2 regions of the Mycobacterium sp. 1245499.0 genome follow, and region 2 is predicted to be linked to the other one. Evidence: riboswitches for the same ligand, from Rfam matches in the RefSeq annotation. Region 2 holds a riboswitch; the other holds the start of a gene.
What was found. Region 2 has a riboswitch for magnesium ahead of A5646_RS25920 (Rv1535 family protein). Riboswitches for the same ligand answer to the same signal wherever they lie in the genome.

Region 1 (7,527 bases), on a different contig from region 2:
CCTGGACCTGTTGCAGGCGATCCTCGCCGAATACCAGAAGCGCGCGGACGATCTCGCGCAGGCGGTCACCGAGGAAATCGGCGCCCCGCCCTCGCTGGCCGCCGGGCCGCAGGTCTTCCTCGGGATCGGGCATCTGACCACGGCCATCGACGTGCTGAAGAACTTCCCGTTCTCCGAACAGAAGGGCGCGACCCTGATCGCCAAGGAGCCGATCGGCGTCTGCGGTTTGATCACACCCTGGAACTGGCCGATCAACCAGGTCGCGGTCAAGGTCTACCCGGCGCTGGCGACAGGCTGCACCGTCATTCTGAAACCGTCTGAGGTGGCGCCGTATTCGCCCTACATCTTCGCCGAGATCCTGGACGCCGCAGGCGTGCCGGCCGGGGTGTTCAACCTGATCAACGGCGACGGCGCAGGCGTGGGTGTGGCCCTGGCGAGCCATCCCGACATCGACATGGTGTCGTTCACCGGGTCCACCCGCGCCGGTGTCGAGGTCGCCCGGAACGCCGCGCCCACGATCAAGCGAGTAACCCAGGAGCTCGGCGGCAAAAGCCCCAACATCGTCCTCGACGACGGTGGCTTCGCCGACGGCGTGCGGGCCGGCGTGGCCAACATGATGCCCAATTCCGGGCAGAGCTGTAACGCGCCGTCGCGCATGCTGGTGCCGAATTCCCGGATGGACGAGGCAATTAGCCTCGCGCGCGAAGCCGCCGAACAGATCGCGGTGGGCAACGGTGCGGCGACGGCGATCGGGCCGGTGGCGTCGAGGACTCAGTTCGAGAAGGTTCAGCGCCTGATCCAGCAGGGCGTCGACGAGGGCGCGACCGTGGTCGCGGGCGGCCCCGGCCGGCCGGCCGGACTGGACAAGGGTTACTACGTCAAGCCGACCGTCTTCGCGCACGTCACCAACGACATGACGATCGCCCGCGAGGAGATCTTCGGGCCGGTGCTGTGCATCCTCGGCTACGACGACCTCGACCACGCCGTCCAGATCGCCAACGACACCGAATACGGTCTGGCCGGCTTCGTGTCGGGGGCCGACCTGGACACCGCGCGCGAGGTCGCCCGCAAGATCCGCGCGGGTTGGGTGACGATCAACCACGCCTTCGACATGAACGCGCCGTTCGGCGGCTATAAGCGCAGCGGCAACGGTCGCGAGTGGAGCGAGTTCGGCTTCCACGAGTACCTGGAAGTCAAGAGCACCCTGGGCTACGCGCCCGACGAGGCCTGACGCGTCGGGCCGAAACCCGAACGCAGCACGACAGAAAACACCTCGCGTGTCCTCCACGTGATCCGGCGGGCCCGCCTCTAGGCTGGCTTGCTGAACTCAACAGGAGGGGCAGCGACGTATCGGCATCAACCATGGCGCCGGGCGAGATGGTAGTTACGGCGCGCTGACAGAAAGCACCGAGCCGGGCGGGTCCCACCCCGCACCGGCTCGTCGTTCTCGGCCCCGATGGGTCGCCCCCGTGCGCCGGGTCGGCCGGCTGGCGATCTGGGACCGGCCGGAGCGGGCCAGCGGAATCCCGGCACTCGACGGGCTGCGCGCGATCGCCGTCGCGCTGGTGCTCATCGGGCACGGCGGCATCCCCGGCGTCACAGGCGGATTCATCGGCGTCGACGTGTTTTTCGTACTCAGCGGTTTCCTGATCACCTCGTTGCTGCTGGACGAGTTGGGGCGCAGCGGTCGCATCGAGTTGACCGGCTTCTGGATTCGGCGCGCGCGACGATTGCTGCCCGCACTGGTGCTGATGGTGCTCACCGTGGCCGCGGCCCGCCAGCTGCTGCCCGACCGGTCGCTGACCGGCCTGCGCGACGACGCCATCGCCGCCTTCGTGTGGATGGCGAACTGGCGCTTCGTCGCCCAGAAGACGGACTACTTTACCCAGGGCGCCCCGCCCTCGCCGCTGCAGCACACCTGGTCCCTGGGGGTGGAGGAGCAGTACTACTTCGTGTGGCCGGTGTTGCTCATCGCGGTCACCCTGTTGCTCGCCGCGCGCGCGAGGCGGCACTCGCGCCGAGCCACGGTCGGCGGCGTGCGGTTCGCCACGTTCCTGATCGCCACCGTGGGCGCGCTGGCCTCCGCGGCGGCCGCGATCGTGATGACGTCGGACGGCACCCGCGACCGGATCTACTTCGGCACCGATACCCGCGCGCAGGCGTTGCTGGTGGGCGCGGCGTCGGCCGCCCTGCTGGTTCGGGACTGGCCGTCGATGAACCGCGGCTGGTGCATGATTCGCACCCGGTGGGGTCGTCGGGTGGCCCGAATCCTGCCGGTGCTCGGTCTGGTGGGACTGGCGGCGGCGACGCACTACGCCACCGGCGCCAGCGGCGAATTCCGGCACGGCTTGCTGATCGGGGTCGCGGTGGCGGCCGTGATCGTGATCGCACCGGTCGCGCTCGAGCAGCGCGGGCTCGTCGCCCGGTTGCTCGCGGTGCGCCCGCTGGTGTGGCTGGGCACCATCTCCTACGGCGTGTACCTGTGGCACTGGCCAATCTTCCTGGCGCTCAACGGCGAACGCACCGGGTGGACCGGGTTGCCGTTGTTCGCCGTGCGGTGCGGGGCCACGCTGGTGGCGGCCGCGGTGTCGTATTGGCTGCTCGAACAACCCATTCGGTGCTGGCGACCGGCACGGGTGCCATTGCTGCCGCTGGCGGCCGCGACGGTGGCCAGCGCCGCCGCGGTGACGCTGTTGGTGGTTCCGGTGGGCACCGGGCCCGGTCTGCGTGAGGTCGGTCTGCCGCCCGGTGTCTCGGCGGTCGCGGCGGTCTCGCCGTCAGCGCCCGGCCCGAGCCGGCCCCGAGATGCCAACCGGCCGTTCACCGTCTCGGTGTTCGGGGACTCCATCGGGTGGACCTGGATGCACTACCTGCCTCCGACGCCGGGGTTTGCGTTTCTGGATCACACGGTCATCGGATGCAGCCTGGTGCGCGGCACTCCCTACCGCTACATCGGCCAGACCCTGGAACAACGGTCCGAGTGTGACGGCTGGCCGATCCGCTGGTCGAGGCAGGTCAGCCAGGACCAGCCGGACGTCGCGCTGCTGGTCATCGGCCGCTGGGAGACGGTGGACCGGGTCAACGAGGGGCAGTGGACCCACATCGGCGACCCGACCTTCGATGCCTACCTCAATGGTGAGCTCCAACGGGCGCTGACCATCGTCGGCGGCACCGGTGTCCACGTGGTGGTCGCCACCGTCCCGTACAGCCGGGGCGGGGAAAAGCCGGACGGCCGCCTGTATCCGGAGGACCAGCCGGATCGGGTCAACCTGTGGAATGCCATGTTGCGCAAGACCGTGAGCCACCATCCGAACGTCGCGATCCTCGATCTGAACAAGAAGCTGTGTCCCGACGGGGTCTACACCGCCAAGGTCGACGGCATCAAGGTGCGCAGCGACGGCGTCCACCTCACCCCCGAAGGGGTGAAGTGGCTGACGCCGTGGCTCGAGGAATCGCTGCGGTAGCCGCTAACCGCTTGTGCGGCAGCTGATTTCCATGCTGTCGCTGTCGCGTACCTGGAAGTTGAAGCTCACGTAGCCGTTGTCGGGGTTGCGCACCCGGTCCAGATAGGGCGCCATGTCGGCCGAGCTGGCGTTGTCGGCGATCACCAGCACCCCGGGTGACAGGCGCGGTTCCAGCAGTTCGAGCACGGGCAGGTACAGGTCTTTCCAGCCGTCGAGTAGGACGAAGTCGACCGGTCCCGGCAATTCCGCCAGCGTGGACAGCGCATCGCCTTCGAGGATGGTGATGACGTCATCCAAGCCGGTCTCGGCGAACGTCTGCTTGGCCGCGGCGATCTTGGTGTCGCTCAGTTCGGTGGTCACCACCCGGCCGGTGCCGTTGTCGCGCACCGCGGCGGCCAGGTGTACGGCGGAAATGCCGAAGGACATCCCGAATTCGACGACGGTGGCCGGGCGGGTGGCCCGGATCAGTGAATACAGCAGCCGGCCGGCTTCCGGTGTTACCGGAATGTAGAACTCGCTCATCGCATCGGCCCGCTCCTGCGCGGTCATCGGCCGATCGAAGGTGCCGCGCCGCTCGCGCAACAGCGACATCTGCTTCTTCGACTCGGCATACATGCGGTCGAGTACCGATGCGACCCGGGCATCCTGCAACGTTGTGGTCATGGCAACGAGCCTAGGCGCGCAGCCTGAGCGGGCGCTGGGAGTGCGGTGGCGGTTGTTACGCGTTTGACGAGCCTGCGACCACGGTGTCACTATGGACCCGCAAGCACCTCGGTAGGTGAGGCGTCTGCATGGATACAGGCCACTGACCCCGAACGTCGAGAGACGCCCCGGGTCAGGACAGCTCTTCCCGGACTAAGGGTTGAGCCCAAGTGGCTTCTGGACTGGGAGCGATCGCAAGCGCGGCGAAGCCGGGCGATGCGGGTCGCGACCAATGATCTGGGAGCGATCGCAAGCGCGGCGAAGCCGGGCGATGCGGGTCGCGACCATTGATTTGGGTCCGGATACGCCGTGCAGTGCCGAAGCTCCGTCGAGAGGGGTGCGACCCGCGGCGTGTGCCGCGGGCCATTCCTGCCTCTCTCGTTCAGGTGAACGTGGTGACACCCGCGTGTGTCTTGGCCGTGAGGAGGTGAGGGCGAGATGAGTCCCGGCGATAGTCCCTATCCGAAATCCGTCTTGTCCCGATCCGGTTCCGGCATTTCTTTCACCGCCTGACCCTCGCCTGGTCCCGCGCGGCTGAACCGCCATGCCGATGCCGATCGGTCCCTTCGGCAGGAGAATATCATGGCTTTTGTTGTTACCCAACGTTTTTCCGTTGCGTCCAGGATGCGTGGACGGTCCATGCTGCGCGCTGGCAGGTTGTTGGCCAACAGGTTGCACCTGCGGGCCGGCCTGACGCCGCAAGAGCGGGCCAACCTGTACGTCTCGAGGATGCCCATCGCGGTGGTCACCGCGTCGCTGGGTGGCCACGCCTCGGGTTCCGACAGCAACCACCGCTGAACCACTGCCTCGGCGACGGGCGTCACAGCGCCGCCCGTCGCCGTCGGCGCGCTGAGTGCCGCAACCACGACCGTGTCCATCCGCTCCCTCCTGGCGCGAACCTGTTCGAGATAGCGAGGATTCGATGACTTCGATCCACACCGGCGGCGGTCGCCGGGCCCCGGCGCCTGGCCGGACCCCTACCGCGCCGGAAAGCGCAGCCCCCGGCGCCGCAGGCGCTACCGTGCTGGATTCCGCGCACGCCGGCGACATCGTCGGCGCGTTCGGGCGCATCCGGCGCGACGGGACCGGCGCGTACGGGGCGTTCAGCGGACGCTGGCGGCGCCTGCGGACACTGGCGGTCATCACCGGTCCCGGACTGATCGTCATGGTGGGCGACAACGACGCCGGTGGCGTCGCCACCTACGCGCAGGCCGGCCAGAACTACGGCATGGGCCTGTTGTGGACGCTGGCGCTGCTGATTCCGGTGCTGTACGTCAACCAGGAGATGGTGCTGCGATTGGGCGCCGTGGCGCGGGTTGGCCACGCGCGCTTGATCTTCGAGCGGTTCGGCAAGTTCTGGGGCGCCTTCAGCGTCGGGGACCTGCTGATCCTCAACGCCTTGACCATCGTGACCGAATTCATCGGTGTGTCATTGGCTCTCGGCTTCCTGGGCTGCCCGAGGATCGTCGCCGTCCCGGCCGCCGCCGTGCTGCTGTTCGCCGTGGTGGCCGGCGGATCGTTCCGCCGCTGGGAAAGGTTGATGTTCCTGCTGATCGCGGTCAATGTGCTGATCATCCCGCTGGTGGCGCTGGTGCATCCGACCCCGAAAGTCACCGCCGCCGGCCTGATCCCGCAATTTCCCGGTGGGCTCAACTCGACGGTGCTGCTGCTGGTGGTGGCGATCGTGGGCACCACGGTCGCGCCATGGCAGCTGTTCTTCCAGCAGTCCAACGTGGTGGACAAGCGCATTACCGCCCGCTGGATCCCTTATGGCCGAGCGGATCTGGCCATCGGAATCGTCGTGGTGATGGTCGGTGCGACGGCGCTGATGGCGGTGGCGGCGTTCGGAATGGCCGGGACCGCCGACGCGGGTCACTTCACCGATGCGGGGGCGGTCGCCTCGGGGTTGTCCCAGCACCTGGGTCGAACGGTCGGGGTGCTGTTCGCCATCATCCTGCTGGATGCGTCGCTGATCGGCGCCAACGCCGTCGGGCTGGCGACCACCTATGCGGTCGGCGATGCCATGGGTAGGCGGCACTCGTTGCACTGGAAGATCAGCGAGGCCCCGCTGTTCTACGGGGGTTACGCGCTGCTGCTCGGGGTCTCGGCGGCGATCTCGTTCAGCCCCGATCACATCCTGGGCCTGGTGACCCAGGGTGTGCAGGCATTAGCCGGCGTGCTGCTTCCCTCGGCGACCATCTTCCTGGTGCTGCTGTGCAACGATCGGGCGGTGTTGGGGCCCTGGGTTAACACGGTGCGGCAGAACATCATTGCGTGGACCATCGTGTGGTGTCTGGTGCTGCTCTCACTGGCATTGACGGCGACCACCTTCTTCCCCGGTCTCGCGACCGGCACCATCGAGGCGGGGCTGGCGGCCGGCGCGGTCCTCGGCATCGTCGGCGGCGCGGTGATGATCTTCGCCGGGCGGCGACACCGAAACCCGACCGAGGCGGAGGCCATCGTGCGCACCCTTGGGGGTGGCCTGGATCCAGGGGAGGTGGACGAACTCGAAGATGCCGCCTCGCTGAGGCGCGCCGAGCGGCGCGCGATACTTCGCCAGGACCGCGCGAGCTGGCAGACCCCCAACCTCGCCTTGCTCGATCGGCCGGCGATGTCGCCGATGCGCCGGGCGGGGCTGTTCACCCTGCGGGGTTACCTGGTGGTGGCGGTCGCCTTCGTCATCATCAAGATCGTGCAGGCCGGCGTCGTCGGCCCGGCCGCGTCACTGTGAGTTGGTCGGCAGCAGAACGATTTTCCCGTGGGTGTGCCGCCGCTCGAGCTCGGCGTAGGCGTCGGCGAGCCGGTCCAGCGGGTAGGTCGCGGCGATGTCGAACTCGATGACGCCGGACACGATCAGCTCGGCCATCTCGGCGAGCACCTCGGGCGTCGAGGCGTCCATGCTGCCCTCGGTCTTGGCGCCCACTTCACCGGCCTTCTCGAAGGAGATGATGGTGTCGATCCGCTCGGGCGCCACGCCGAGGTCGACGGCCAGCTGGACGTAGTCCGGGCCGAAGAGATCGATGAAGGCGTCGATCCCGTCGGGCGCCGCCGCGCGCAGCCGCTCGGCGAGTCCGTCACCATAGGCGACCGGAATGACGCCACGCGAGCGCAGCCAGTCGGCGTTGCCCGGCCCCGCGATGCCGAGCACCCGGGCCTGACGCAACACCAGAAGCTGCACGACCAGGCTGCCCACCCCGCCGGCGGCGGCCGACACCGCGATCGTCTCGCCCCGTTGCGGCGCCACCGCGCGCACGGCCGCATAGGCCGTCGCACCGACCACGTAGAGCGAACCCGCTGCCTCCCAACCGAGTTGGGGAGGCTTGCGGATCAACTGCCCCACCGGAACCGCGGTGTGCGTGGC
Region 2 (7,527 bases):
GGCAACGCCACCCAGCTGTTCGCCTCGCTGGGCGCCGCCGGCCTGCCCGCGGCGCCGGGGAAGGTGTGGAGCCAATGCCACTCGCTGGCTTTCGACTTCTCGGTGTGGGAGATCTTCGGTGCGCTGCTGCACGGCGGACGGGTGCTGGTGGTGCCCGACGAGGTGGTGCGCTCGCCGAAAGACCTGCACGCCTTGCTCGTCGCCGAACGCGTCGACATGCTGACCCAAACGCCGTCCGAGGTGGGGATGCTCGGCACGGAGGGGCTGGAGTCGACGGTGCTGGCCGTCGCGGGCGAAGCCTGCCCCGTCGAAGTGGTGGACCGCTGGGCGGCCGGACGCCTGATGGTCAACGTCTACGGCCCCACCGAGATCACGATCGTCGCGGCCGTCAGCGCCCCGCTCGCCCCGGGACCTGAGGCGCCGCCGATCGGTTCGCCGGTGGCGGGCGCCGCGTTGTTCGTGCTCGACGGGTGCCTGCGGCCGGTGCCCGCGGGTGTGGCCGGCGAGTTGTATGTGGCCGGTGCCGGCGTGTCGACCGGCTACCTGGGCCGGGCCGGCCTGACCGCGTCGCGGTTCGTGGCCTGCCCGTTCGGCGGGACGGGGGCGCGCATGTATCGCACCGGGGACCTGGCCTGGTGGGGCGCGGACGGGCAGCTCCGGTATGTCGGGCGCGCCGACGAGCAGGTCAAGATCCGCGGCTACCGCATCGAACTCGGCGAGATCCAGGCCGCGCTGGCCGGGCTGGCCGGCGTGGAGCGGGCGCTGGTGATCGCCCGCGAGGACCGCCCGGGCGACAAGCGGCTGGTGGGGTACATCACCGGCACGGCCAACCCGGTAGAGATCCGCACGGTGCTGGCCGAGCGCCTGCCCGCCTACATGGTGCCGTCCGCGGTGGTGGTGTTGCCGGCACTCCCGTTGACACCGAGCGGCAAGCTCGACATCCGCTCACTGCCGGCGCCCGATTACGGCACCGAGGACTACCTGGCCCCGGCCACCGCCGTGGAGGAGATCCTGGCCTGGCTGTACGCCCAGGTGCTCGGCTTGGAGCGGATCGGGGTCTCCGAATCGTTCTTCGACCTGGGTGGGGATTCGCTGTCGGCCATGCGCCTGGTCGCCGCGATCTACAACGCCCTCGATGTCCACCTACCGGTGCGCGCCGTCTTCGAGGCGCCGTCGGTGCGCGCCCTGAGCCAGCAGCTCAACGCCGAACACGGTGCGGCAGAGGGTCTTCGCGCCGACTTCGCGTCCGTGCACGGCCGCGACGCGACCGAGGTGTACGCCAGCGACCTGACGCTGGACAAGTTCATCGACGCCCCGACGCTGTCGACCGCGCCGGCGCTGCCGGCCCCGCGCGGCGACCTGCGCACGGTCCTGCTGACCGGGGCCACCGGCTTCCTCGGTCGCTACCTGGTGCTGCAGTGGCTGGAACGGCTGGAACTGGCGGACGGAAAGCTGATCTGCCTGGTGCGGGCCACCTCCGACGAGGACGCGCGCCGCCGGCTCGAAAAGACCTTCGACAGCGGCGATCCGGCGCTGCTGCGGTATTTCCACGAACTCGCCGACGACCATCTCGAGGTGATCGCCGGTGACAAGGGTCGCGCGAACCTCGGCGTGGACGAACCGACCTGGCAGCGGCTGGCCGACACCGTCGATCTGATCGTGGACTGCGCGGCCGTCGTCAACGGCGTGCTGCCCTACAGCGAGCTGTTCACCCCCAACGTCGCGGGCACCGCCGAGCTGATCCGGCTGGCGGTCACCACCAAACTCAAGCCGTACACCTACGTGTCGACGGCCAACGTCGGTGACCAAATCGAGCCGGCGGCGTTCACCGAGGACGCCGACGTCCGGACGGCCGGCCCGATTCGCACCGTCGACGGCAGTTACGGCAACGGCTACGGCAACAGCAAGTGGGCGGGCGAGGTGCTGCTGCGCGAGGCCAACGACCTGTGCGGGCTGCCGGTTTCGGTGTTCCGCTGCGACATGATCCTGGCCGCCACCACCTATCGGGGCCAGCTGAACCTGTCGGACATGTTCACCCGGATGGTGCACAGCGTGGTGGCCAGTGGCGTCGCGCCGCGCTCGTTCTATGCGCTCGACGCCGACGGCAACCGGCAACGCGCGCACTTCGACGCGCTGCCGGTCGAGTTCGTCGCCGAGGCGATCGCCACGCTGGGCGCCCAGGTGATGGACGGGTTCGAGACCTACCACGTGATGAATCCGCACGACGACGGCATCGGCCTCGACGAGTACGTCGACTGGCTCATCGAGGCCGGCTACCCGATCGAGCGGGTCGACGACTTCACCGAATGGCTGCAGCGGATGGAGACCGCCCTGCACGCCCTGCCCGAGCGGCAGCGCCACCAGTCGGTGCTGCAACTGTTGCAGCTGCGCAACGCCTTGCACGTGCCGCCCGCGGATCCCGCCCGCGGGTGCCTGGGGCCGACGGAGCGTTTCCGCGCCGCGGTGCAGGAAGCCAAGATCGGTCCCGATAACGACATTCCGCAGATCAGCCCGTCGGTGATCGTCAAATACGTGACCGACCTGAAGCTGCTCGGTCTGCTCTGAAATCCGTTGGACGATAGCGGTTTTCGCTGCCGCGATCAAACCCGTCGTCGCCGCGGCGTCGGCTGGCTACCATGACGGGAGAACGCGACGGTCCCGCCCGCACGGAGGAGTGCTCATCCGATGACAACAGCGCGCCTGCCTCAACTGCCACTCGACGAAGCCAAGGCCGCGGCCGACGAGGCGGCCGTCCCCAACTACATGGCCGAACTCAGCATCTTTCAGGTGCTGCTCAACCATCCGCCGCTGGCGCGCGGCATCAACGACCTGCTCGCCACCATGCTCTGGCACGGCGCCCTCGATTCGCGGTTGCGTGAGTTGGTGATCATGCGGATCGGCTGGCTCACCGGCTGCGATTACGAGTGGACCCAGCACTGGCGCGTCGCATCGCGGCTCGGCGTGCCGGCCGATGATCTGCTGGGCGTGCGGGATTGGCAGAACCACGCCGGGTTCGGGGTCGTCGAGCGGGCCGTGCTCGCCGCCACCGACGACGTGGTGCGCGACGGCGCGGTGAGCGCCGCGAACTGGGCGGCATGTGAGCGCGAATTCGGCGGTGACACAACGGTTCTCGTCGAACTGGTCACGGTCATCGGGGCCTGGCGGATGGTCGCCTCGATCCTGCAGAGCCTGGAGGTGCCGCTGGAGGAGGGCGTGGCGAGCTGGCCGCCGGACGGCCGGTCGCCCCGGGCTTAGGGGCGATCGCGAGCGCGGCGCGGCCGGGCGAAGCGGGTCGCCCCCATCGGCTTAGGGGTCCTAGCCCCGCCGCGCGCACCTGAGTTGCCCACTCCCCGTGGCCGATTGACTTCGCAATCGATAGCTTTTAGCGTCGGGCGATGAGAACCAGGGTCGCCGAGATGCTCGGAGTCGAATTCCCGATCTGCGCCTTCAGCCACTGCCGTGACGTGGTGGCCGCGGTGACCAACGCCGGGGGCTTCGGGATCCTGGGCGCCACCGCGCACAGCCCGCAGCGCCTACAGAGCGAGCTGGCCTGGATCGAGGAGCGGACCGGGGGCAAGCCCTACGGGGTCGACCTGCTGTTACCGCCCAAATACGTCGGCGCCGAGCAGGGCGGCATCGACACCAGCCAGGCCCGTACCCTGCTGCCCGACGAGCACCGCGCCTTCGTCGACGACCTGCTGGCCCGCTACGGGGTCACCGCGCCCGCCGCGGAGCCGCGCCGCTCCCTCGGCGGCCTGAACATCTCGCCGAAGACCTACGAGCCGCTGCTCGACGTCGCCTTCTCCAACAACATCCGGCTGATCGCCAGCGCGCTCGGGCCGCCCCCGGCGGACCTCGTCCAGCGCGCGCACGACCGCGACGTGCTGGTGGCCGCGCTGGCCGGCACCACCCGGCACGCGCAGCGGCACGCCGACGCGGGCGTCGACCTGATCGTCGCGCAAGGCACCGAGGCCGGCGGTCATACCGGTGAGGTGGCGACCATGGTCCTGGTGCCCGAGGTCGTCGACGCCGTGGCGCCGGTGCCCGTCCTGGCCGCCGGAGGGATCGCCCGCGGTCGCCAGATCGCGGCGGCGCTGGCCCTGGGCGCGGAGGGCGTGTGGTGCGGCTCGGTGTGGCTGACCACCGAAGAGGCCGAGACCGTGCCCGTGGTCAAGGAGAAGTTCCTGGCCGCCAGCTCGTCGGACACCGTCCGGTCGCGCTCGATGACGGGCAAGCCGGCGCGGATGCTGCGCACCGCCTGGACCGACGAGTGGGAGCGGCCGGAAAACCCCGACCCGCTGGGCATGCCGCTGCAGACCGCCCTGGTCACCGAGCCGCAGGTGCGCATCAACGCCGCCGCCGCGCAGGCGGGCGCCAAGGCGCGTGAGCTCGCCACCTACTTCGTCGGGCAGGTGGTCGGCTCGCTCGACCGGGTCCGCCCGACGCGCTCGGTGGTGCTCGACATGGTCGAGGAATTCATCGACACGATCGGCCGGCTCGAGGGCCTGGTCGACAAGTGATCCCGAGTCGTTTGTCCAGGTCAGGGTCGCAGACCTGACCCGATGCTGGGTGCTCGCCGCAGGAATCCGCACAGAATCCCCGACTCGCCATCCAGGGATTTGACCGCGTCATACCCGTCGTGCATTATCGGTCGGGTATGCACCTCGTTAGGTGAGGCGTCTACACGAATACAGGCCACTGACCCCGAACGTCGAAAGACGCCCCGGGTCAGGACAGCTCCTCCCGGCTTAAGGGTTGAGCCCAGGTGGCTTCCGGCTCGGATTGTTTGTCCAGGCCAGGACACGTCGTGTGGTGCCGAAGCTCTGACGAGAGGGGTGCGGATCTCCGGCGGTCGTCGGGTTCTGCTCCTTTGCTGCGCATAGATCGCACGCGAACCGCGCGTGCGTCGTGACCGCGAGGAGGTGAGGGACAGATGCGTTCTAGCGATAGTCCGGATCGAAGTCCGAACTGTGTTTCGTCCCCATCCGGTCTCCGGCGCGACCTGCTCGGCTGAGTCGTCGCAACGCTAAGTGGTTATCGGCCAAGCGTTCTCGAGATCGGAACCGACACGGGGCGGGACACGTCAGTCCAATCAATCCCCGTTGGATCTCCCCTCTAGGAGGCGATGATGACCGCAGTTCTCTACGACCAAGTGGTGACCGTAGCGCCCGCGCGCACGCTGACCGTGGTGCGCGACACCGACACCGTTCCGGCCGTCGCGCAGGCGGCCGTGGCTAAGGCCCGCCGCGCCGACACCCCGCCGTTCGGCGCCGGTAGCGACCCGCTGGTGGACGGCGCCGCTCGGCTGCTGAGCGTGCCGCTGCGTCACGTGTACGCCGCGCTGTGGCGCGTCGGCGTCCTCGAAGTCCGGGCCTGAATCGAACTCCGATGGACGTCGAGCAACTCGGGCTCCAAGGGGTCGCCTGGTCGCAGACGTAGTTCTGCGCCCTGGCGACCCCTTGGAGTGCACCCGGATTTGCGGGTCTTCGTAGAATCGTCTTACTGGCATCGATCCGGCCATCACCGGGGAGCCTTCGGAAGAACAGCCGTCGTGGCCCAGTAGAACCGAACGGGTAGGCCCGTCACAGCCGTCATCGAGTGGCCACGCGAAAGCGCGGCAAGCGGGGTGGTACCGCGGCGCTCGCGCAGCCAGCGCGTCGTCGTCCCCGGTTTGCACCGTGGCACAGGAGACAACGCGCATCGTGACCGACAACGCTGAGGTTCAGGCCTACCCGAAGCCAGGAGCGCCGGACTTCCCGGCGCTCGAGCTCGAGGTGCTCGACTACTGGGCCCGCGACGACACCTTCCGGGCCAGCATCGCCCGCCGCGAGGGCGCACCGGAATACGTGTTCTACGACGGGCCGCCGTTCGCCAACGGGCTGCCGCACTACGGTCACCTGCTCACCGGCTACGTCAAGGACATCGTCCCGCGGTACCGCACCATGCGCGGCTACAAGGTGGAGCGCCGCTTCGGCTGGGACACCCACGGGCTGCCCGCCGAACTCGAGGTCGAGCGCCAGCTCGGGATCACCGACAAATCGCAGATCGACGACATGGGCATCGCGGCGTTCAACGACGCCTGCCGCGCCTCGGTGCTGCGCTACACCGACGAGTGGCAGGCCTACGTCACCCGCCAGGCGCGCTGGGTCGACTTCGACAACGACTACAAGACGCTGGATCTGCCCTACATGGAGTCGGTGATCTGGGCGTTCAAACAACTCTGGGACAAGGGCCTGGCCTACGAGGGCTACCGGGTGTTGCCGTATTGCTGGCGCGACGAAACCCCGCTGTCCAACCACGAATTGCGGATGGACGACGACGTGTACCAGAGCCGGCAGGATCCCGCCCTGACGGTGGGATTCACGGTGGTCGGCGGCCCGCTGGACGGGGCCCACCTGCTGGTGTGGACGACGACGCCGTGGACCCTGCCGTCCAACCTCGCCGTCGCGGTCAATCCCGACGTGACCTACGTCGAAGTCCGGTCGCAGGGCCGGCGTTTCGTGCTCGCGGAGCCGCGGCTGGCCGCCTACGCCCGCGAGCTGGGGGATGAACCCGAGATCCTGGCCACTTATGTCGGCGCCGACCTGCTCGGCACGCGGTACCTGCCGCCGTTCCCGTATTTCATGGATACGGCCAAGGCATTTCAGGTGCTGCCCGGCGAGTTCGTCACCACCGAGGACGGCACCGGCATCGTGCACATGGCGCCGGCCTACGGCGAGGACGACATGGCCACCACCGACAAGGTCGGCATCGTCCCGGTCACGCCGGTCGACTCCAGGGGGCGGTTCGACGCCACAGTCCCGGATTACCAGGGGCAGCACGTCTTTGACGCCAACCCGCACATCATCCGCGACCTGAAGAACGGCAGCGGCCCGGCCGCGGCCAACGGGGCGGTGCTGCTGCGCCACGAAACCTACGAGCACCCCTACCCGCACTGCTGGCGATGCCGCAATCCGCTGATCTACCGGGCGGTGTCGTCATGGTTCGTCGCGGTCACCGAATTTCGGGACCGCATGGTCGAGCTCAACCAACAGATCACCTGGTATCCCGAGCACGTCAAGGACGGCCAGTTCGGCAAGTGGCTGCAGGGCGCCCGCGACTGGTCGATCTCGCGAAACCGCTACTGGGGCACCCCGATTCCGGTGTGGAAGTCCGACGACCCCGCCTACCCGAGGATCGACGTCTACGGCAGCCTCGACGAACTCGAACGCGACTTCGGGGTGCGCCCCACCAATCTGCACCGGCCGTTCATCGACGAGCTGACCCGGCCCAACCCCGACGACCCGACCGGGGCCAGCACGATGCGGCGCATCCCCGACGTGCTCGACGTGTGGTTCGACTCGGGTTCGATGCCCTATGCCCAGGTGCACTACCCGTTCGAGAATCGCGACTGGTTCGACGGTCATTACCCGGGCGACTTCATCGTCGAATACATCGGGCAGACCCGCGGCTGGTTCTACACCCTGCACGTGCTGGCCACCGCGCTCTTCGATCGGCCGGCCTTCAAAACCTGTGTGGCACATGGCA

Region 1: another riboswitch for magnesium. It lies ahead of A5646_RS29270 (hypothetical protein); the one in region 2 lies ahead of A5646_RS25920 (Rv1535 family protein).

What each region holds. Positions count from the first base shown of each region.
Region 1 is NZ_LZMG01000405.1:2,311-9,837, reverse strand. It holds gene A5646_RS25440 (aldehyde dehydrogenase family protein) at 1-1,231, shown strand, start outside; gene A5646_RS25435 (acyltransferase family protein) at 1,470-3,464, shown strand; gene A5646_RS25430 (O-methyltransferase) at 3,468-4,127, opposite strand; M-box (ykoK) riboswitch at 4,228-4,510, shown strand; gene A5646_RS29270 (hypothetical protein) at 4,749-4,964, shown strand; gene A5646_RS25425 (NRAMP family divalent metal transporter) at 5,089-6,897, shown strand; gene A5646_RS25420 (NADP-dependent oxidoreductase) at 6,889-7,527, opposite strand, start outside.
Region 2 is NZ_LZMG01000415.1:8,527-16,053, reverse strand. It holds partial or broken gene A5646_RS25935 (amino acid adenylation domain-containing protein) at 1-2,565, shown strand, start outside; gene A5646_RS25930 (carboxymuconolactone decarboxylase family protein) at 2,686-3,255, shown strand; gene A5646_RS25925 (nitronate monooxygenase family protein) at 3,396-4,520, shown strand; M-box (ykoK) riboswitch at 4,657-4,842, shown strand; gene A5646_RS25920 (Rv1535 family protein) at 5,129-5,377, shown strand; gene ileS (isoleucine--tRNA ligase) at 5,703-7,527, shown strand, end outside.